Regions from separate parts of the Paenibacillus sp. FSL R5-0887 genome, predicted to be linked through region 2. Evidence: riboswitches for the same ligand, from Rfam matches in the RefSeq annotation. Region 2 holds a riboswitch; the other holds the start of a gene.
What was found. A riboswitch is a leader RNA that binds a small molecule or an ion and turns the genes downstream of it on or off. The one in region 2 is predicted to bind glycine.
Positions count from the first base shown of each region.

Region 1: it holds a riboswitch for glycine, as region 2 does, so the genes downstream of both, gcvT (glycine cleavage system aminomethyltransferase GcvT) here and MKY14_RS27485 (amino acid permease) in region 2, are expected to answer to the same signal.

Region 1 covers NZ_JBBOCE010000002.1:2,634,031-2,646,308, reverse strand. The annotation lists gene uvrA (excinuclease ABC subunit UvrA) at 1-2,566, opposite strand, end outside; gene uvrB (excinuclease ABC subunit UvrB) at 3,027-5,018, opposite strand; gene MKY14_RS29445 (flagellar motor protein) at 5,198-5,980, shown strand; gene MKY14_RS29440 (flagellar motor protein MotB) at 5,977-6,807, shown strand; gene gcvH (glycine cleavage system protein GcvH) at 7,236-7,628, opposite strand; glycine riboswitch at 7,855-7,953, shown strand; gene gcvT (glycine cleavage system aminomethyltransferase GcvT) at 8,140-9,252, shown strand; gene gcvPA (aminomethyl-transferring glycine dehydrogenase subunit GcvPA) at 9,359-10,711, shown strand; gene gcvPB (aminomethyl-transferring glycine dehydrogenase subunit GcvPB) at 10,708-12,168, shown strand; partial or broken gene MKY14_RS29415 (reverse transcriptase domain-containing protein) at 12,217-12,278, opposite strand, start outside.
Region 2 covers NZ_JBBOCE010000002.1:2,167,223-2,179,500, reverse strand. The annotation lists gene MKY14_RS27490 (metallophosphoesterase) at 1-304, shown strand, start outside; gene MKY14_RS27485 (amino acid permease) at 470-1,882, opposite strand; glycine riboswitch at 2,029-2,111, opposite strand; gene MKY14_RS27480 (ABC transporter permease subunit) at 2,463-3,401, shown strand; gene MKY14_RS27475 (carbohydrate ABC transporter permease) at 3,414-4,298, shown strand; gene MKY14_RS27470 (DUF3502 domain-containing protein) at 4,371-5,906, shown strand; gene MKY14_RS27465 (AraC family transcriptional regulator) at 5,985-8,336, shown strand; gene MKY14_RS27460 (AraC family transcriptional regulator) at 8,423-10,321, opposite strand; gene MKY14_RS27455 (DNA alkylation repair protein) at 10,328-11,035, opposite strand; gene MKY14_RS27450 (TetR/AcrR family transcriptional regulator) at 11,104-11,658, opposite strand; gene MKY14_RS27445 (DHA2 family efflux MFS transporter permease subunit) at 11,825-12,278, shown strand, end outside.

The DNA of each region.
Region 1 (12,278 bases), 470 kb from region 2:
CCAAAATATAAAGTGTTTTACCCGTGCTGCGACGGTAGAGCTCAGAAGCCAATTTTACCCGCTGTGCTTCACCACCGGATAAAGTGGTTCCCGGTTGACCAATCTTAATATACCCAAGTCCTACATCCATCAATGTTTGCATTTTACGATGGATACGCGGGATATTTACAAAAAACTCTGTTGCGTCCTCTACCGTCATCTCTAACACATCTGAAATGTTTTTGCCTTTATATTTCACTTCTAGTGTTTCCCGGTTATACCGTTTGCCCTTACATACTTCGCAAGGGACATACACATCCGGCAAGAAGTGCATCTCAATCTTAATGATCCCGTCTCCACGGCAAGCTTCACAACGTCCGCCTTTTACGTTAAAGCTGAAGCGTCCCTTTTGGAAACCACGTACCTTAGCCTCATTTGTCTTGGAGAACAGGTCACGGATGTCATCGAATACACCTGTATAGGTTGCTGGGTTGGAACGCGGCGTCCGCCCGATTGGCGACTGATCGATTTCAATAACCTTATCGAGATTTTCTAGTCCACGAATTTCTTTATGCTGACCAGGACGCACCTTCACAGCCTTATTCAACTGCCGTGCCAGACTCTTGTAAAGAATCTCGTTGATAAGCGAGGATTTACCAGAACCCGATACACCTGTCACCGCTGTAAATACACCTAATGGAATCTTCACATTCACATTTTTCAGGTTATTCTCTTTAGCACCACGTATTTCTACCCAGCGATCATCGGTAGGACGGCGTTTAGCGGTAACCGGAATAAATTTACGTCCGCTTAAATATTCACCCGTTAATGAATTCGGATCTTTCATAATCTCTTCTGGCGTCCCTTGAGCCATAACTTGTCCACCATGAATACCTGCGCCCGGACCAATATCAATAATGTAATCCGCTGCCATCATCGTGTCTTCGTCATGCTCTACAACAATCAGCGTATTGCCTAAATCACGCATATGCGCAAGCGTAGAGATCAGGCGATCATTATCTCGTTGATGCAAACCAATACTTGGCTCATCCAGAATGTACAATACACCCATGAGACTTGAACCGATCTGAGTAGCCAACCGAATACGCTGCGCCTCACCACCGGAAAGCGAACCCGCTGCACGGCTAAGCGTCAAATAATCCAAGCCTACATTCACAAGGAATCCAAGCCGATTGCAGATCTCTTTTAAAATGAGATTGGCGATGGCTGTTTCTTTTTCGCTCAATTTTATCTCTTCAAACCAATGCTGACAGTCTCCTATTGAAAGGTCCGTAACATCAGAAATATTATGATCATTGATAGTCACAGCTAATATTTCTTTTTTCAGACGTTTACCTTTACATACATGACATGGCTTAGCACTCATAAATCCTTCGATAAATTCACGAATACCATCCGAAGCAGTTTCACGGTAACGCCGCTCGAGGTTAGGTATAATCCCTTCAAAAGCAACCATCGCATCTTTCTTTTGACCGAAATCATTTTCATAACGGAAGCGGACCTTCTCACTGCCTGTACCGTTCAGTAATTTATTCATATGATCAGGTGTCAGACTGCTTACCGGAACGTTCTGAGGAATTTTAAAGTGTTCACAAACCGACTTCAGAAATTGCGGATAGTAATTAGAAGTACTTCCAGTCCAAGCTAAAAAAGCACCTTCTTCAATGGATTTCTCAGCATCAGGAATAAGCAGGTCTGGATCGACCACCATCTTCATGCCAAGTCCATCGCACTCTGTACAAGCTCCAAACGGACTGTTGAAAGAGAACATCCGTGGTGCCAACTCTTCAATACTAAAACCACAAATTGGACAAGCAAAGTTAGAGCTGAAAAGCAGCTCTTCCTGGCCGATGATATCAACAAGGATTTTACCGCCCGAAAGCTTAAGCGCCGTCTCCAGTGAATCCGTCAGCCGGGTCTCCACATCGTCTTTAACAACGATCCGGTCTACCACAACTTCTATTGTATGTTTTTTATTCTTTTCTAGTTCAATATCCTCTGACAGATCTCTTAGCTCCCCGTCCACACGCACACGTACGAAGCCTTGCTTAGAGATATCTGTGAAAAGTCCTTTATGCTCACCTTTACGTCCTGAAATGATTGGCGCCAGGATCTGTAACCGAGTTTTCTCTGGATACTGCATAATCCGGTCTACCATCTGTTCAACGGTCTGGGAGGTAATCTCAATGCCATGCTCTGGGCAATGGGGATGACCAATACGTGCAAAGAGCAGCCGCAAATAGTCATAAATCTCCGTAACTGTACCTACCGTGGAGCGTGGGTTCCGGCTTGTTGTCTTCTGATCTATAGATATCGCCGGGGACAAACCATCAATCGAATCCACATCTGGTTTCTCCATTTGTCCCAAAAACTGACGTGCATAAGCCGACAAAGATTCAACATAACGCCGTTGTCCTTCAGCATAAATCGTATCAAATGCAAGCGATGATTTACCTGAGCCGCTAAGTCCCGTCAGCACGACGAAACGGTCACGTGGAATCGTCACATCGATGTTTTTGAGATTGTGCGCCCTCGCGCCTTTAATTACAATATTTTCGTTCGCCAACGGAACCTCTCCTTTTAAAAAAACTATTTCAACTTTATTTCAAAATATTCTCAAAGCCCTTTCAAAGCCCTTTCAAAGCCTTTCGATCCCTCCCAAACCCTCCCTTCCAAGGGAGGGCCCCAAGGGTTGCACCCTCTGGACACCCGCATTTTCTGGAGAAGGAGTATGGTGGGAGGTAACTTAGTGACTACGACGCTCGGAGCGCTTATCCCTGCGGGACCGCTTGGACATTCTCGCACTACCTAAAAGCAGGTACAAGCAACTGTCATAGACGTTGCATGGTGCTGTCCCTGCGGGATACGCATAAATGCCAAGTTCATTGCATGGTGCTGTCCCTGCGGATACGCATAAGTGTCATAAACATCGCGGGATACGCGACCCTCTATTGATTCAAAAAGAACGGTCTAGGACAGCACCGTTCAATACCTATTTTAAATATCGGTGATGCATTAATGGTTTGTTACTCAGCCCGAAGCTCCAGCAATGCGTCGCGTAGCTCTGCCGCGCGTTCGAATTGCAGGTTCTTGGCAGCGTCCTTCATTTCAGCTTCCAGACGCTGGATCAGACTTTGTTTTTCTTTCTTATTCATCTTGCCACCAACACCTGTGAGATAATCAGCTTTAGACTCAGCAACCTTCGTTGCCTCGATGATGTCACGCACTTTTTTATTAATAGTGGTTGGGGTGATGCCATGTTTCTCATTATGGGCAATCTGAATGGCGCGACGGCGCGATGTTTCGCTCATCGCCTTCTCCATCGAATCAGTGATCCGATCACCATACATGATTACACGACCCTCAGAGTTACGAGCCGCACGGCCAATCGTCTGAATTAGTGAACGTTCGGAACGAAGGAACCCTTCTTTGTCGGCATCGAGAATTGCAACTAAAGATACCTCCGGTAAGTCGAGACCCTCTCTCAGGAGGTTAATCCCTACCAGTACATGGAACGTACCGAGACGAAGATCCCGCAAGATCGCCATCCGTTCCAGCGTCTTGATGTCAGAGTGCATATAACGAACCTTAATCCCGATTTCCTTAAAGTAGTCTGTCAGATCCTCCGACATCTTCTTCGTCAAAGTGGTAACGAGTACACGTTCATCGCGTTCAACCCGGTCACGGATTTCGCTAATCAGATCATCAATCTGACCTTCTGTAGGACGGACCTCGATGATTGGATCCAATAGACCAGTCGGACGGATAATCTGCTGCACCATAGTTTCGCAGTGTTCCATTTCATAAGGTCCAGGTGTCGCGGAAACGTAAATGATCTGGTTTACTTTATCTTCGAACTCTTCGAACTGAAGCGGACGGTTATCCAGTGCAGAAGGCAGACGGAAACCATGCTCTACCAACACTGTTTTACGCGCCCGGTCACCGTTATACATCGCCCGAATTTGCGGAAGGGTAACATGGGATTCATCTACGACGATTAACATATCATCAGGAAAATAATCCATTAACGTATATGGAGTTGCTCCCGGTTCCCTGAAGGTTAGTGGCCCGGAATAGTTCTCGATCCCCGAACAGAAACCCACTTCCTTCATCATTTCAATGTCGTAACGTGTCCGTTGTTCCAAACGTTGCGCTTCCAGAAGCTTGCCTGCGTCACGAAGCACGGTCAGCCGCTCTTCTAGCTCCCGTTCAATATTGACTATTGCTACACGCATCGTTTCTTCCTTGGTAACAAAGTGAGAAGCCGGAAAAATGGCGACATGATCGCGTTCACCGATCAATTCGCCCGTTAAAACATCTATTTCAGTGATCCGCTCAATCTCATCCCCAAACAATTCAACACGAATCGCATGTTCACCCTGAGAGGCTGGGAAGATCTCAACCACATCACCACGTACACGGAATGTTCCGCGTACAAAATTGATATCATTGCGCTGGTATTGAATATCCACCAGTCTGCTCAGAATCTCATTGCGCGGTTTCTCCATCCCAACCCGCAAGGACAACAGCAAGCTTCCGTATTCCATTGGTGAACCGAGACCGTAAATACAAGACACACTCGCTACAATAATAACGTCACGCCGTTCGAACAAGGAGCTTGTCGCGGAGTGGCGAAGTTTATCAATCTCTTCGTTAATACTGGAATCTTTCTCAATATAAGTATCGGAGGAGGGAATATACGCCTCTGGTTGGTAATAGTCGTAGTAGCTGACGAAATAGTCTACCGAATTATTCGGGAAAAACTCCTTAAACTCACTTGCCAGCTGGGCAGCCAGTGTCTTGTTATGCGCAATAACCAGCGTGGGGCGATTTAATTTGGAAATAACTTGCGCGACAGTAAAGGTCTTCCCTGTACCTGTCGCTCCCAGCAGCGTCTGGTGCTTCTTACCCTGCCGGATGCCTTGTAGTAATTCATCTATGGCATGAGGCTGATCGCCCTGGGGTGTATACTCGGACTCCAATTCAAAAGTCTTCGTACTGACGACAATATCACTCATTTGCCCGTCTCCCCTCTATCGTCTAAACTAGATTAATATATTATAATTGTTGTCTGAATCTTCTCTCTCCATACGATAGTAAAAAATATGGAAGATAAGAATATGTGTTCCCGTTCATTATACAGTGTTGCTTAGATCGATGCAAACCATAATACACAGAAATGTTAGGAGCTTGAAGCATGGATATTACCGCAATAATCGGCCTAGTGGCCGGACTGGCTGCGCTAATCGGCGGCTACCTCTGGGAAGGCGGAAGCCTTTCCGGACTGCTGCAGCTTAATGCAGCTTTGATTGTATTTGGAGGTACGATTGCTGCCGTAATGATCAGCTTCCCGGCAGCTAAGCTACGCTCCATTCCCGCCGCTCTGCGCATGGCTTTTGGCCGCAATCCTGAACGTGATGAAGAGAAAGCAGAAGAGCTTATCGCAATGGCCACAGTGGCCCGCCGCGGCGGCGTTTTAATGCTCGAAAAACAAGCGGAACTGCATCCTGATCCTTTTACACGCGAAGGACTGTTGCTTATCGTCGATGGCACTGACCCTGAGCAGGTAAGACAGATTTTGGAATTGGAAATGGATGCGAAAGAATTGAAGCATGAAAGCTACGCCAAGATTTTTGAAGCCGCTGGCGGATATGCTCCAACGATGGGGATCATCGGTACAGTTATGGGACTCATTAGGGTACTGGGCAACCTTACGGACCCATCAAATCTAGGTACCTCTATCGCAGTAGCGTTCACTGCAACACTGTACGGAGTAGCCATCGCTAATCTAATATTTTTACCCATTGCTTCCAAAATCAAATCCCGCAGCCAAAGTGAGCTGCATAGCATGGAGATGCTTCTAGTAGGCATTCTTTCTCTACAGAACGGGGATCATCCGCTGCTGGTGCGTAAAAAACTGAACTCCTTCATTTCAGACACCACCACAGATGACCGTGCAGAAGCAAGAGGTTTTATATGAGACAAAGAGACCGGCGCAAACGGCGGGAAGAGAATCGAGAAAGCCGTGATCGTTGGATGATTACTTACGCTGATCTAATTACACTTTTACTTATATTTTTCGTTATATTGTATGCGATGAGCAGCCTGGACACTGACAAATATAATATCGTGACCGGCTCTTTATCCCAGACTTTCAAGTCGAACAGCACTGTTCTTGAAGGCGGGGATGGTATTTTAGATGCTGGAAAGACCCCTGACAACAAACCAGAGAGTACAGATGGGAATGCGAACGCAACTACAAAACCAAATGACGGTTCTGATGAACAAACGGAGAATGAAACACCTTCAGCACGGGAGTTGGCTTTTCGAGAACAAGAGGCGAAGCTTGCTGAGTTAATGGGTGTGATCACCCACTATGTGGAGGAGAATAATCTCGGTGAACAAATATTTGTAGCCGACAAACCGCAGGGCATAGAAATCACGCTCAGCGACCGTTTTCTTTTTGATGTGGGTAAAGCAGATGTGAAGTCACCAGCCCTTCCTGCTCTTCAGCAGTTGTCTGGCTTATTCAAAGATATCGGAGCAACGATCAGCATTGAAGGACATACGGATAATACACCAGTGTCATCAGCTTCACGTTATAACGACAATTGGGAGCTATCGGGTGCTCGTGCGCTTTCTGTGCTGCGCTTTTTCTTAGATAATGAAGGACTGAACCCGGACACTTTTCAATATGCAGGTTATGCCGATACCCGACCAACAGCAGATAATACTACGCTAGCAGGCAAACAGAAAAATCGACGCGTAGAGATCATTGTACTTCGACAGCTTCAAGAGGTGGAATAAAATATAGTTGCTTGCGCTCAGAGCTAAGTTCGGCGGCAGGGGCCTTTGCAATTACCACATTGAGCTTACAAGGGGCTTCATCCAATTTAATTAGGGAAAACCTCCCTGATTATTCACCTATTATCGTATCCAATCGCGGAATGAGGGAATTTCTCCCTGATTATTACTCTTTTTAGTCTGAAATAGTGGTTTTACCGAGATGATTAGGGAGGAATTCCCTAAAACCCTAACTCTCACGCTATAATCGTCTAAAATGAGGGAGGTTTTCCCTAATTCCATACTCCACTAGACCCTCAAACCACTCGATTGGGTTTACGAATACTCGCACAATCTACATAAGAAACACAAACAGCAAGTCCCCGAATCACAGAAACTTGCTGCTAAAAATATCACACTTGATCAGACTATTTTCCGTCCCCGATTTCCAATTATTCAGCAACTAACGCGCTATAACCAGCTGCATCTAACAGACCTTTTACAGCATCAGCATACTCTCCATCAACTTCAATCTCAAAAATCCAACCCCCGCCATACGGCTGATCATTGATAAGCTCCGGACTAGCTTCTAATCCATCATTCACCTTGGTAACCGTCCCAGAGACGGGCGAATACAACTCCGATACCGTCTTAACGGATTCGATACTGCCTACGCTGTCACCGGCCGAAATGGTCGATCCTACCTCAGGAAACTCAACAAATACGATGTCGCCTAATAAATGCTGAGCATGGTCCGTAATCCCAACACGTACTACTCGTCCTTCTACTTGCTGTGCCCATTCATGCTCTTCGCTGTAAAGAAGGTTGTCTAATACTTCACTCATTTCAAGCCGCCTCATTTCCAATTTGGAGTTCTAAATTTAGTTATAGCCTAAGTTATCCCGGCTCACAATGTCAATATTACTAACAGGAAATTTAAATTTGTCATTTTTTCGACGTTTTCTTGTTGACAGCGCCCGACTATACCCGTTTAATGGAGACATACAAGTAGAAATGACATTGTCGTCTTTTTATAGACAATAACCGTTTCTCGAAGAAATATAATTGCGGATGATGGCATAGGGAGAGACTGTCTCACTTGAAGACGGCGCCGAAGGAGTAAGCCCTAACAGGGGTGAATCTCTCAGGCAAAAGGACCTTTGTCGGACGTATCTCTGGAGAGCATCAGACGCAAGGCTAGATGCGTCAGATCACCAACGGGGAAACCTGCAAGCTAGTTACGGCAGGGTAACTCTCAGGTACAAAGGACAGAGCAGAAAGCGATTTGTGCATTTATGCATGATTGCTTCTGCCTGTCCTTTTTTCGTATGTAATCAGATCAAGGGGAGTGACGACATGGATGCTTTGAGAAGAACACCTTTTTATGATCTCTATTCCGCTTATGCGGAGTCCAGGTGCATTGACTTCGGTGGCTGGGAGCTGCCAGTACAGTTTACAGGTATCGTGAAAGAGCACGAAGCCGTTCGCCAGCAGGCTGGGCTGTTCGATGTCTCGCATATGGGTGAATTCATGGTGATTGGGAGCGGCGCAGAAGACTTTTTGCAAAAAATGACAACCAATGATGTCAGCCGCCTCACAGATGGTGCGGCGCAATATACGCTGCTCTGTTATCCAAATGGCGGAGTTGTCGACGACCTACTCGTGTATCGCCTAAGCGAAGGGCATTATATGCTCGTCGTTAATGCCTCCAACATCGACAAGGACTTCCAATGGCTGCAAGAGCATTTGACCTCTGAATTCGGCGAAGTCACGCTCACTAATGTCTCTGACGAGACGCTTTTGCTCGCCTTGCAGGGTCCTCTGGCAGAGACCATTCTCGCGGAAGTTACTGATGCCCCTATTTCAGCACTCAAGTCTTTCCATTTCATCGAACGCGCTACCGTTTGCGGTGTAGAGGTACTTATCTCCCGTACGGGTTATACCGGTGAAGATGGCTTCGAGATCTGCTCTCCGCTGGAAGGTGCAGAAACGTTATGGAATGGACTGCTTGCAGCAGGCGCGCCCCACGGATTAACACCTGCTGGACTGGGTGCCCGGGATACCCTGCGTTTTGAGGCGAAATTACCACTGTACGGTCAGGAGCTATCTGCTGATATCACCCCGCTTGAAGCAGGAGTACAGTTCTTCGTGAAGCTGGACAAAATAGACTTTATCGGACGCGATGCACTAATACAGCAAAAAGAAGCTGGCATTCCCCGTCGCCTTGTCGGCCTAGAAATGATTGATCGAGGCATTCCACGCTCCCATTATCCTGTCTGGGCAGATGGCGTTAAGATTGGTGAGGTCACAACCGGAACACAGTCTCCTACGCTGAAACGTAACCTGGGGTTGGCATTGCTTGATGCTGCTTACAGTGAAATAGGCACAGAGGTTTACGTAGAGATACGCGGCAAGCAGCTTAAGGCTGTAGTGATTAAGGCCCCTTTTTACAAGTATAAACGCCTTTAGCGTCCATATAAGGACGGTGAGCTTTTAAGCGAGAAATAGAAGAATAAAGTATAGCGTGAAAATTGTACTTTCTTATATTTTAAAAAAGCCAAGGAGTGAAACCTTAATGAAGCACCGTTATCTGCCCATGACAGAACAGGACCGCGTAGAGATGATGGAGGCCGTCGGGATTCAGTCTATAGATGAGCTGTTCTCCGATATTCCTGAAGCGGTACGTTACCAAGGCACTATGCCGATGTCTGAACCACTCGATGAATACGCCCTGCTGCGCCACATGAAAGGTTTGGCTGACCAAAATGCCGACTTTGATTCTCACGCCAGCTTCCTCGGTGCCGGATTATACGATCATCACATCCCTGTGGTCATCAACCATGTCATTTCCCGTTCTGAATTCTACACTGCCTACACTCCTTACCAACCGGAGATCAGCCAAGGTGAGCTGCAAGCGATCTTCGAATTCCAATCCTACATTTGCGAACTAACCGGTATGAAAGTTGCCAATGCCAGTATGTATGATGGTGCTACAGCTTTATCCGAAGCAGCGGTTCTCGCGGCTGGTGCTACCAAACGCAAAAAATTAATCGTCTCCCGTACCGTTCATCCTGAGGCTCGCCAAGTGCTACGTACTTCGGCTAATGCTTGGGGTCTGGAGGTGGTGGAGATTGACTATAAAGACGGTGTTACCGATCAAGCTAAGCTTGCTGAAGCTATCGATGGTGATACTGCCGCAGTACTGATGCAATCGCCTAACTTCTTCGGCAGCATTGAGGATCTTCGCTCGGTTGAGCCGCTGATTCACGCGGTTAAAGGTCTTCTTGTAGTCAGCGCCAACCCAATAGCTCTTGGTGTACTTGAAACTCCGGGCAAACTTGGAGCCGACATCGTAGTCGGTGATGCTCAGCCACTCGGTATTCCAGCTTCTCTCGGGGGTCCAACTTGCGGATTCTTTGCCGTAGCTGATCACCTGATGCGCCGCATGCCAGGCCGGATCGTTGGCCAAACGGTAGACCGTAATGGTAAACGTGGCTTCGTTCTTACACTTCAAGCGCGTGAACAGCATATTCGTCGTGAAAAAGCGACATCGAATATCTGCTCCAATCAGGCACTGCTGGCTCTCTGCGCATCCGTCTACTTGTCCGTTATGGGCAAAGAAGGCATGCGTGAAGTAGGCGAACTAAATATTCGCAAAAGCCATTACGCTGCTAATAAACTTAGCGGACTAACAGGTGCTGAACTTGCCTTCTCCTCCCCATTCTTTAACGAATTTGTTGTGAAGCTTCCTGAAGGCAGCAGCGTGACCGCTATTAATTCTAAGCTGCTGAAGGACGGTTATCTCGGCGGTTATGATCTGGGTCGTGATTATCCTGAACTTGCTGGACATATGCTGGTTGCCGTAACGGAAAAAAGAAGCAAAACCGAAATCGACCAATTCGCTAGCGCACTGGAGGGCTGTTTATGAAACCGGAGCAAAGTCTAATTTTTGAATTAAGCCGTCCGGGCCGCTCGGCCTACTCCTTGCCACTATGCGATGTACCACAGGAAGAAACCTTGGAGTCCCTGATTCCATCAGGTTTACTCCGTAGCGAACCCGTCGTACTTCCAGAAGTATCGGAAGTGGATGTCATTCGCCACTACACTTCTCTTTCACGTCGTAACTTTGGTGTAGACAATGGCTTCTATCCACTCGGTTCATGCACGATGAAATACAATCCGAAGATTAACGAAGATGTTGCCCGCTTCTCCGGCTTCGCCAAAATTCATCCCTACCAACCGGAAGAAAGTATTCAAGGCGCACTGGAATTAATGTATACCCTGCAAAATGATCTGTCCGCGCTGACGGGCATGGATGCTGTATCCTTACAGCCTGCCGCAGGTGCTCATGGTGAATGGACCGGCCTCATGATGATCCGCGCCTACCATGAAAGTCGCGGCGAGACGCGTACTAAGGTTATCGTGCCGGATTCCTCGCACGGAACCAATCCTGCTAGTGCCTCAGCAGCAGGACTTGAAACGATCACGATCCCTTCCACAGATAAAGGAATGGTCGATCTTGAAGCACTGAAAGCAGCCGTCGGTAGCGACACAGCCGCACTAATGCTGACTAACCCAAGCACACTCGGCTTGTTCGAAACCCAAATCGTCGAGATTGCTGAGATCGTGCATGAAGCAGGCGGCCTACTCTATTACGATGGAGCCAACTCCAATGCCATTATGGGCATTACCCGACCTGGCGACATGGGCTTTGACGTTGTGCATCTGAACTTGCATAAGACAATGAGCACCCCACATGGCGGTGGCGGCCCTGGGGCCGGACCAGTCGGCGTAAAATCCATCTTGATTCCATTCCTACCACAACCTACTGTGGTGAAGAGTGAAGATAGCAGCTTCTCACTCGACTTCGGCGGACCCGAATCCATTGGACGCGTGAAAGCTTTTTACGGAAACTTTGGTATTCTGGTTCGTGCCTATGCCTACATTCGCACCTATGGTCCAGACGGACTACGTGAGGTATCCGAAAATGCCGTGCTGAATGCGAACTATATGATGCACCGTCTGGCGCCGTATTTTGAAATCCCATATCCGGGTGTATGTAAGCATGAATTCGTTATGTCCGGCAAAAACCTCAAGCAATATGGCGTGCGCACCTTAGACGTCGCTAAACGATTGCTCGACTTCGGCTACCACCCGCCAACCGTGTACTTCCCTCTGACCGTTGAGGAATGCATGATGATCGAGCCGACGGAAACCGAAAGTAAAGAAACGCTAGACGGCTTTATCGATACGATGATTCAGATCGTTAAAGAAGCGCAGGAGACACCGGAAATCGTAATCAACGCACCGCATACCACAGAGATTAGCCGTTTGGATGAGACACAGGCTGCGCGTAAGCCGGTTTTGAATTGTTCTTGCGGTTAATATTTCAATAATAAATCGAGTAGGAGGGGGCGGCGAGCCCCCGGCCTCTCACACCACCGTACGTACCGTTCGGTATACGGCGGTTTTCCGTAAGGAGTTGTATCTGTCCA
Region 2 (12,278 bases):
TACTTCAGAAGTGATGAGTGACATTGATACAAATATGCCCGTTATCGTAATGGATCATCAACCAACCAATAGGATTGAATACGCAGATGACGTTGATTTGATACTTAGCGGACATACGCATCAAGGACAAGTATTCCCTGCAAATCTGATCACCAATGCTATGTTTACAGTAGATTATGGCCACTATCAGAAGAATTCTAACAGCCCTCACGTCATCGTTACATCTGGTGCAGGGACTTGGGGACCGCCATTACGAATTGGCACGAATAGTGAGATAGCACAAATCAAAGTTGATTTTAAATAGAGGATAATTTTAGACTGATTAAAAAACATGGAAGAATATCCCGATAGCATACATAAGTTCGAAAAAGAGCATCGACCACATTAATGAGAAAATCCACCACCGTATGCGGTGGTGGATTTCTATGTCTGCCTATCCAACTGTAATATCAGCAAGCACCCTCATCGACTAATCATGCCGGATCTCCGTGTTAGTCCGAATACCTTCGAGACGTGCTCTTGGATCAGGCGTTATTCTTTCCCTCTTTCTTCTATTTATCGAATACAAAACGAATAATAATATAAACCATAAAGGCGTCAACAATAAGGCCGGACGAGTTTCATCAGCAAATAGCATAATTATGAGTATGATTGCAAACAAAGCTAGAACAACATAATTCACAAAGGGTGTAAACGGTGCTTTGAATTTTGATTTGGCCTGCAATTCCGGCTTCGTCTTTTTATATCGCAAATGGCAAATTAGAACGACGCCCCAAACCCAGATGAAACAAATGGCACTAATTGTTGTCACGATGCCAAAAGCCGTCTCCGGAATCAGCTTACTCAACAAAGCGCCTACAGATAAGACAAGCGTGGATATGAATAAAGCATTACTTGGTACATGATTTTTATTAAGCTTTGCAAAGTTGGCTGGAGCCTGGTCATTTCTGCTTAGATTGTATAGAATCCGGCTTGTTGAGAACATCCCGCTATTACAAGCGGACGCAGCTGAAGTTAATACAACGAAGTTAATAACCCCCGCGGCAATCGGAATCCCCACTAAACTAAATGTTTTAACAAAAGGACTTTCTGCCGGGTTTAGTTCTGTCCACGCGTTGATGCATAATAAGGCAATAATAGCACCCACGTAGAAAAATAGAATTCGTAAAGGTATTTTATTAATCGCCGATGGGATAGTTTTTTCTGGATTGGAGGTCTCTGCTGCCGATACGCCAACCAATTCCACACCCACAAAAGCAAACACAACCATTTGAAATGAAAGTAGGAACCCTGAAATGCCGTTTGGAAATACTCCCCCATGTGCCCAAATATTACTGAGCGCAACGGTTCCGGTAGTTGTTTTGAATCCAATCACCAGTAAGACTACCCCGATAGCAATCAATGCGAGAATAGTGATTACCTTAATTAAAGCAAACCAAAATTCCAATTCGCCAAAGCTTTTTACCGTTAATAAATTGAGTCCTAATAAAATAATTAAACAAATGACTGCGGGTATCCATTGCGGGATATCAAACCAATATTGTACATAGACCCCAACAGCTATAATATCGGCCATAGCCGTCATGATCCAACAAAACCAATAGGTCCATCCAGTTACAAACGCCGCCCGCGGTCCAAGATAGTCTTCGGCAATGTCTGTAAAAGATTGATAACCTGCTTTAGACAACAGAAGTTCTCCTAATGCCCTCATCACAAAAAAAATAGCGATACCCACGATTAAATAAGCAAAAATGATGGATGGTCCTGCCAGCTGTATAGCTTTACCTGATCCTAAAAATAATCCGGTACCGATGGTTCCACCAATCGCAATGAGCTGAACATGCCGATTCTCTAAATCTCTCTTTAATTCTTGTGCTGCCATTTCAAACTCCCCCTTATGTGAAAAAATGTACAAGTAAAAATGATAACAAAAAAGAGATTGGATACGCTCCAATCTCTTAGGTCTAAGAATAATAAATAAAATACATCCTTTATTCTGACGATGATCAGAATAACAAATGAATTATCTAGTACTCTTCTGTCCTTTTGCCTGAGATTGTGAACCCTTCGGCGCCGGGGGAATCCCCCACAGTCTCTCCAGAAGCTGCTCCTGCTATAGTGTGATCCATAGCAATCATAGCTTGCGAATTATTTAATTGTTATGCCGCTAACTTCATTTTTAATATTTTTCAATACTAATCATTGTCAAATATTTTGTCAATAACATTAATTACCGCTGGATTTAAACACATAATACGGATTTTTAATAAAAATGCGAGAAATTAATAGCCTAAACGAGGGTAAAATGCTCGTTTTTAAAAGCTTCTCCTCTAATTGCGATTTACTTTAAGACCCAAAAGATTACTATTTGGAGTACGTATTTCATTTAGCTTTTGAAAGCGTTTTATTAGAGGAGTACAGGCAGCTTGTTATGCATGGCAACTAAGTGAGGGGGAATTTATTTGAGACAAAAAACAAGCAATAGGTTTATGAGCGCACTCAAAAAAGACGGGCTTCTTTATATGATGGCACTGCCCGGCATATTAGCGCTGTTGGCCTTTTCCTACTTGCCAATGGCAGGGTCGATTTTAGTGTTTAAGGAATATCGCTTTGACGGAGGTATTTTTAACAGCCCATGGGCAGATCCCATCTTTAAAAACTTTCAATTTTTCTTTAACAATTTTGATACTGCAATGCGGGCGACATTTAATACGATAATGTTCAATATTTTATTTTTTGTATTTGGCACCATCTTCGCGGTAGCGATTGCTATTATGCTCAATGAAATTTCTAGTCGCCGATTCGTCAAAGTTAATCAAAGCATTATGTTTTTTCCGTTTTTTATGTCTTGGATGGTTATTGGCTCCATTCTAAATGCAATTTTGAATAATGAAACAGGCTTTCTAAATCAGATTATTAAAAGCATCACCGGTTCAACTTATGATTTTTATGCTACGCCGTGGATTTGGATTCCGATTCTGGTCATTGTGGTGATTTGGCAAAGTACAGGTTATAACTCCATTATTTATTTTGGTGTGTTGACTGGCTTTGATTCCTCCATGTATGAAGCCGCCGAGGTAGATGGCGCCAGTAAACTTCAGCAAATTTTTAAAATTACAATTCCTATGCTTAAACCGACCATCATTATTTTGTTTCTATTATCGGTCGGCAATATGCTGCGCGGTAACCTAAATATGATTATCGGCTTGACGAATATGAACCCGATTTTGTTACCCTTCACGGATCTGATCGATGTATTTGTTTATCGCAGCGGCGTAAGAAATGGTGAGATGGCGTTTGCGTCGGCGATTTCGTTATATCAATCTGTTTTTGGCTTCTTCCTTGTTATTATCGCTAACAAGATTACAAGCTGGTACGACAAAGATTCCACATTATTTTAAGGGGGTGTCTATTTGAAACGATCAAATGCTGATAAGTTAACTAATATAGCCTTTTATGTCTGCTCAGCAATATTTGCACTATTCTGCTTGTTCCCGATTGTTTTAGCGATTTCCGGTTCACTGTCTGATGAAATGGCGATCACTATGCAAGGTTTTTCGATTATTCCACGTCATTTCTCATTGGATACTTACCGTTATGTATTTTCCAATCTTGATTTTATGATCTTAAAAGCCTACAAGATAACATTGTTTACGACAATATTTGGCACACTACTATCGGTGTCGATAACAGCATGCTTTGCCTACGTCATTTCCGTAAAAGATTTTAAGCACCGTAATAAACTGGCGTTCTTCGCTTACTTTACTCTGCTGTTTAACAGCGGTATGTTGCCGTGGTATTTAGTGACCACACAATTTTTCGGCCTGAAGGATTCGTTGGCAGCATTGATTTTGCCTTATTCAATAAATGTATTCAATATGTATCTGCTACGTAATTTCTTCAAGTCCATCCCACATGAATTGCTGGAAAGTGCACAAATTGACGGCGCTGGTCATGGGCGGATTTTTATGCAAATGATGCTGCCGTTAGCCAAACCGGGGCTTGTTACGATCTCATTATTTTATGCACTGCAATATTGGAATGACTTCTATTTACCATTAATGCTCAATAATAATCCCGAGCTATATACGATGCAATACATCTTGTACAAAATGATGGCCAATATTCAATACCTTGCAGCCAATCCAAGTGGCACCATGGCAGGCCATGTTATTCTGCCCTCGCAAACGATTAAGATGGCAATTACCTGTATTGCGATTGGTCCGATTATCTTGCTGTATCCCTTTGTACAAAAGTACTTTGTTAAGGGCGTTACTGTTGGCGCTGTAAAAGGATAATAAGAAAAAACAATAGTAGTTAGGCCTATTTGAATTTTAGTAGGCTAAATATAAATTTGGGAGAGTGTTCTTATGGGCAAATCGAGAAAAGGGTTCACCTTACTGCTTGCATCTTTACTGCTGGCGGGACTTTTAAGCGGATGCGGCGGCAAGTCGCAAGGGGACGAAGCTGGTAGCAACAATAGCAATAATGGCAGTGGCGATCAGCCGACCAAAGCAACGTTAGTGCTTTACGGGGAGCAGTCAAAACGTATGGCTGATTTTGCGAAAAATGAGTTTCATGACAAGGTTCTGCAAGCGATTAACGTCGATGTAAGTATTCAATATTTACCGTGGACCGAGTATGCAACTGGTAAAACCGAGCTAATGCTATCATCCGGCGAAAAATTCGCCACATATACCGATACTGCATTTATGGCAAAATCCGTTGCCAAGGGCTATTATGCTGATTTGACTGAAGCTGCTGAAAAATATGCTGGCGATTTAAAAAAGAATACGGGCGGCGATGAAGCGTTTGACATCTGGAAGGTCAACGGAAAGCAATATGCATTACCTTTCGGCAATAAACCAAATGCTGGAGAAAATTATGTGATTATTGCACGAGAGGATCTGCTGCAAGAAGTCGGTATGACCGATTTGAAAACCGTTGAGGATGTTGAGCAATTTTACAAATTGGCAAAGCAAAAATATCCTGATATGATTGGCTCAGGACGCGGCTGGAGCTTGAATATCTTCAATGGCTCGATTAATTCAAACATTAATATTTATCAGCCGTATAGCTTTATTATGACCGATGGCAACAAGCCGGAAGATCCGACTGTCTACAGCTTTTATGAATCGGACGAATACAAACAAATGGCGGATATCGCCCGCAGATGGAATAAAGAAGGTCTTATCCCAAGCTACGCCTTGTCAAATCCTGCACAAGCAGATTCATCGTTTTTTGCAGGCAAAGCATTATTCGGCATGGGTGCAAGCTATCGCGTATTTGAGTATATGGATGCCATACGCAAAGCTAACCCTAATGCGGTGTTCAAAAACTACTATTTAGGTGATCCTGCGAAAAAACCACTAATGTCACGCGGCACATATTCTACAGCGTTTGCAGTTGGGGCTAATGTAAAGGGTGCTGACCTCGAGGGTTACGTGAAGTTAATTAACTTACTGCAAAGCAGTCAAGAATGGACAGACTTTATTCTGTATGGCGTTGAAGGCAAAGATTATAACCTAACTGCTGATGGACAGATTGAGTTTATTAATCAAGATACATTGTTCGACACTTGGTTGCCTGATAACATTCATTTTACAAGATTTAGAGATTATATTACTGAAGAACAAATCAGTACGTATCAAAATTGGAACGAAGGCTCGATACTACAAAAAGATATTGGCTTCTCCTTCAACATGGAGCCCGTAAAAACGGAATACGCTCAAATGCAAGCCGTAGAACAAGAATATATACAACCCATATCACAAGGTTTTAAAGACTATGACTCCAATATTGACACTGCCTTGAAAAAGCTGCGTGATGCCGGTTTAGAAAAATTTATTGCTGAATATCAAAAACAATTTAGTGAGTTCATTTCCAGCAAAAAAGCAACTAATTAAGCTTATATGACTATCGGAATAGCCTGATTCATCAACTCACAATTAGGCTATTCCTTCATAATTTCATATAAGGAGGGAATGAAGCTATTGAAGCTGTTGAATCCAGGCAAACAATTTGTAAGTAAATATGCCAATAGATGGCGCAAAAGCTTTAAGTCCAAAGTCTATATGAACTTTTTATCCATTTCTATTATTACTGTAATTATTATCAATGTTGCGGCCTTCCAATATTTTAATGTTTATATGAAAAATCAAATTAATGACATGTTGCGAAATAAGCTGGAAAATATCAGTACCGTATACAACAGCAAACTAGATCAATACCGTCGCCTGACAGAGCTTATTAATAAAATGCCCAAATCTATTTCTTACATTTATGACTATGAAAACACCAGCGTATTGGACGCGATAGAGATAAGCAATAACTTACACCCGATTTTGAATGCGAACGAATCCGTCAACTCCATTTTCTTTTTTAATCAGGATGACATCATTTATGAACTGGATGACTACTATCTTAATCGAAATGAAAAACAAAATATTTTAAAGCAAGTACTGCAATCTAAGACGGATCGTTATCCTATTCCGATTACATTAGCAGATGGCAGCCAGCGACTCGTATTTTTTCAAACCTCGCGCACAGCCTTATACGGCACTAGTCAAAGTGGTATTATCATAGTCTCCAATACGGAAACATTACGTAAGAGCATTCTTTCCAGCTATGAAGATCAGTCTGACAGTATATTAATCGTAGATAATCAAACAAGCCAAATTATAACTGAACAAAACAATAATTATCCCATAGCACCAACTACACTAAATGAAATAGCGCATGCCACAGATGGCTATAACAGCTATTCATCGAAAAATAAGGGTAAAGATGAAGATATAGTAATTTCCTATGTAAATAATGGGCATGAAGGATACAGTATCGTTTCCGTCATGGACTATCAAAGCAGTATTGAACAATTACTTAAGGCTAGAAATGCGATTATTATCTTCTCCATCTTCATTATTTTCATTGCGCTATTATTAAGTTATGTGTTCACTAATAAAGTTTACAAACCAGTTAATCATATGCTGCTCAATATTTACACAGCCTTCAGAAACTCGGAGCAGGATGATGAAGAGGAGCAAGAACATGGAAATCATTATGATGAGATACAAACAGCATCACTGACAATCTCGAAAGCGCTTTCTAAAATGAGTGCCTTGGAATCACGGCACAGCAGCAATGAATTTATAGATTTTCTTCAAAAGCGTAACTATAGTCAACAAAATGCAGACCCGCAACTGCCGCGAGAACTGAAAAGCCTGCAAGAAAAGCTAGGAGATCAAGGACATTATCGCGTTATCAGTGTAGAAGTTACTGCACCTTCTGCTCTAGATCTCGATTATAATCTCTTACTTCTTTTGCAAAATGTCGGGCAACAAATATGGAGCCGGGAAATAGATTATAAAGCCTATCCGATAAGCAGCAATCAGTTCATTCTAATTGTCAGCGAAGGACGGTCGGGTATTTTACTAAACGATCTGCAAGTTATGGCGCAATACGCTGAACAAATGATTCATAAGCTTGCCGAGAACTATAAAGTTCATATCACTATAGGCATTTCACAAATAGCATATAACTTGCAGCAATTACCGGATTCCTATGAACAAGTCCAACATTTGATAAGAAATAAATTGTTTTGCTACAAGCAGTCGTACTTTATCTTTGACACCTTTACACCAAGTAGTCTATCCAAAGGGCAAGCGAATGAGTTGACACAGAAGATTTTGGAGCTAATTAAAAGCAACCAATTGCAAACAATCCCTCTTGAAAATATAGAAGCTTTACTTGAGCTTGTGAAGAATATTGAGTATGAAGCAGGTTTAAGTTATTTAGCCAATTTGCTTGCTGATGCTGCTATGCTAGCGCATAACTCCATAGTAGAAAATAAGGAATACCGTAGCATCTATCTGGATGTCTATGTGAAGCTGCAAAGCTGCAATAATATTGATGAGCTTAGTACCCTGCTAAAAACAATGCTCGACAGTGCTTGTTTAGAGTTAAAAACTTCCCGTTCATTAACGGTGCAAAACAACATTATGAAGGCGATCGAGTATATCCATGAGCATATTAACGATAATACGCTATCCATTGATGCCCTTGCTGAAAAATACAATATGAGCTCATCGTACTTTAGCAAACTGTTCAACAGCTATACGCAGAAGACCTTTCCAGATTATATAAATCAATTAAGACTGCAAAGAGCCGCAGCTCTACTGGTGGAAAAGAAAGATTTCAATATTAACGACATTGCCAGCGAAGTTGGCTTTAATAGTAGTTCTTATTTTGCTGCTGCCTTTAAGAAGAAATATGGGCTGTCACCGTCGCAATACAGGATCAATTATCTTGATGTTACTGCAGAATCAGCTGGAGAATGACACATAGAACATGGCGGCGAACCATCTCCAAAAAAACCTAAAAAGGCACCCGAAGGGGGCCTTTTAGGTTTGGAATACACGTTGTATTAGTGGCTTGTCAGCCAAGCCGCCAACTCTTCTGTCTGACTCAGAATAGCTATTGGGTCCCAGTAGCCGGAGCGATCGCTTGTCCAAAGAAATACGTGATCATTTTTGACTGCTGGCAGTGCGCCCCAGATCGGGTCGGCTTTAAGTTCATCCAGCTTTTTCGAGTCGGAGGTAAGAATAATATAGTCACCGGCATACTTTGGTAAGACCTCAGCAGAGAATGAAGCCCAGCCCGGATCGGCCATTTCGGCGGCGATATCCGCAGGAGGCTTAAATCCCAATCCATTATAGATTGATTGTCCACCTTTGCCGAAGTCTGTTCCGACGGCCATCAAGCTGTTTTCAGACCATTCAATAATGGAAAATGTGCTATCTGCAGGCACAACCTTCAATACGCTCTCCTTGGCATTGGCCATACGGCTGTCATAGTCTGCAAGCCAGGTTTTGGCCTTATCTTCTTCACTAAGCAGCTCACCGAAATAACCCACTTCCTCATGTACCGTTTTTAAGGAAGCGTATGGAATAACGACCGTAGGTGCGATTTTTGACATCTGCTCATTTAGCTCAGGATAGAAATCATCCATAATAATCAAATCGGGATTAAGCGACAGAATTTTCTCAACATTTCCATTTCCGTCCCCTATATTCTCAACGTCTTTCAAATACTCCTGAAAATATGGATTTTTAATATGATGTTCGGAGGTTCCGATAGGTGTAATGCCAAGCGCAATTAAGCTGCCGAGATATTCACCTGCAACAATTCTTTTGGGATGAAGGGGGATCTCCACCTCACCGTTAACCGTTTTAACGATTTTGGTCTTCGGCTGCTGTGAGGCAGCATTCTCCGTAGCACCGTTTGTACCACATGCGCTCAGTACCAAAATGAAACTTAACAGCAATACCGATGCCAGCGTAGGCCTTGAATGTTTAAACATGAATGAATCTCCCTCTTGATCAAAATGATACTGATAATCGTTATCAATATAATCAGTATAGTCAAATGATTCAAGGGCAACAATGGAGGATTCTATGCTTGTGGCAGGACTATCTTCTAGTTTGTTCTTTCTGGAATGCAATTCTCTATAGCTAATCGGGGAAACACCCTTATACTTTTTGAACAGCCTGCCCAAATAACTAGGATCTTGATAACCGACACCCACTGCAATTTCCTTCAGCGTAGCATCTGTTTCCAGCAGAAGTGCCACCGCTTTTTCGATGCGCACCTTAATTAAGTAATCAATCGGGCTAAGTCCAGTACGGATTTTGAAGTAGGAAGATAAATGGGTTACGCTATAGTTCAGGCTTTCCGATAATGATTCCAGCGTAATGTTATCCGTATAATGTTCATGGATAATGTCGGCAATCCGGGCGGCCAGATCACGCTTAGTCGTATTAACCCCTTGCACCGACATTTGATGAAATAGCTCATACACAAACTGATGGAGTAAAGTGCGAACATGCAACCGCGCAAGCGGCTGCGGCTTCTCCCACTCCTTAAACATCTCGCTCACTATGCGATACAGCGCTACCGAATTGTCAGGCGTCATGCTGTACGAATGATCAAAGGATTTAGCGCCCTCGTATAGCGTAGCAATCTCTAAGGGTAGTGAGGGATGCATACTCACTTTATAATAAATGCTATAGTAATCCAGCCCCTCGCTGCCTGCGTCAATGTTGAGCACAGTTCCTTTGCCTACATGAAGCACTGTAAAGCGCTGTAAACGGTGAACTTGGCTTCCCAGGTTAACTGTAGCATTACCGTGAATCGACATAAGAAACAGCCTTGAGGGGACGTAATAGGAAGGTATAGATTCGCCAGGTCTAAGGGTCATCCGACGAATATCAACTACTTTGCAATTCGCGTGATTCCATACAGCAATAAGGTCATTGATGTCCATGATTGACTAACACCTTACATGTTTTCGTTTGAAGCCGAGCTGCGATTTATCAACTGCCTTTTGAATATTAATTGAAGCATTCAAAATCTTGCTTTTTGCACTACCGGTATGGACTTCCACCGGGCCAACTTCCTTTGCAATCTCAACCGCTTTATCATGAAGCGGCAGATAGGATACGCCCACAGTGTAGATGAAATTGTTCATTGCGTATTTCGTTCGCTCAGGAGCATCATGAATCGTATTTTTAGCAAGCTCCAACATAGCGGCCAATTTTTCTGCGGAAAATTCACTGTCCGGGCGATTTCCGAGCAGCCAGCAGTAACAGTTCCAGCCCGCCGACATTTTCAGCTCTATCTCACTGGCAATCCATTTATCAGAAACCTCTTGCGCAATATCCGTCTCCGCCAACGTTACTGCCACCACAAAGTCCGATAGCATATAGAAATAAGCGCCAGCAATCCACCGCTCAAAATCCGACTCGGTCATTGCTTTAGGCTCCGCGATCACCCCGGCAAAATACATAGCGTCGTAATTTCCCGTAGCATAAAGCTGCTCGGCCAAGGGTTGATTATGTTTTATTTTTCTAAAGATAGGCTTCATCTGGCCTGTGGCCACACCAAAAAGCGGTTCGTGCGCGCCATTGGATAGATATATTTTCTTGGTGCGTTCCTTGCCGAGAGCTTCAAGCTCTTGCATGACCGTTTCTAAATCCATTGTTCGCACTTCCTTTTTAGATTATTGGCTAGGGACTCAAACTTTACTTGAATATATCATAAAAGCTCTTATAAATACCTTCTTTTATACATCAAGGTAATTTGCCCCGCTATGTATTCAGCGCTATATTGGTTGCCATCCTTAATCCACCACATAATAATCCCCAGTAGTGAGGCTGCAATAATATCAACGGAGACTACCTCCTTAGTAAGGTCAATGTTCCTCGCGTTTCTTCGTTTTTCGACAGTACTTTTTAACAGGTTGGTCAAGTGTTTTTTGAAGCCTTTATGCTCAATCAATACAGCAAAAACTTTCCGGTATTCAAAAAAATAATTTAAAAAGGTGACCAGCTGCTCCTGTTCGTTGTTGCTCTTCATTTGTAATAGCGGTTCAACCTTCATGGACAGGTCATCGAAGATTTCATGTACGATCTGGCGCAATAAATCGTTAATATCCTCATAATGCAAATAAAACGTTGCACGATTTAGTTCCGCGCGGTTGGCGATTTTTTGGACGGTCAATTGCGAAATCTCCACATTGTCGGCCAATAATGAAAAAACGGCGTTCTTAAGCATCTTTTTTGAGCGAATAGCTCGTGGGTCAACTCTTTTATGTTCAGTCATTTCATCCCTCTATTATCGTTTAAATGGCCTTTCATCAACTAATTTGCCTATTCTGTCGATTAGTCGACATTTTCAATAAAATTGCAAATAGGAATACTATTTAAATCCTGATATGATTTATTTTATTGACACTATGTCGAAAAAGCAATGAAGAGAGGACTGCAACATGCAAGAAGACATTAAGAAAATAAATAAAGGGATCTTACTAACCATCTTAATCTTTGGTTGTTTCTTATCCACACTCAATCAGACGCTTTTAAATGTCGCCTTAAGTAGTCTGATGGATGTATTTGATGTCACGGCAACAACCGTACAATGGATTTCAACAGGATTTATGCTGATCAACGGGATTTTGATTCCGATTACGGCCTATTTAATGAAACGTTTTACAACACGGCAATTATTTATAAGTGCCATGTCATTTTTATTAATCGGTTCTATAATTTGTGCAGCAGCGCCGAGCTTTAGTCTACTCTTAATCGGACGAATGATCCAAGCTGCCGGTGCTGGCATTATAATGCCGCTCATGATGAGTGTTGTGCTGGCGATCTTCCCCGTTGAAAAACGTGGCAGCGCTATGGGACTGCTTGGACTGGCGATGATATTCGCTCCTGCTATTG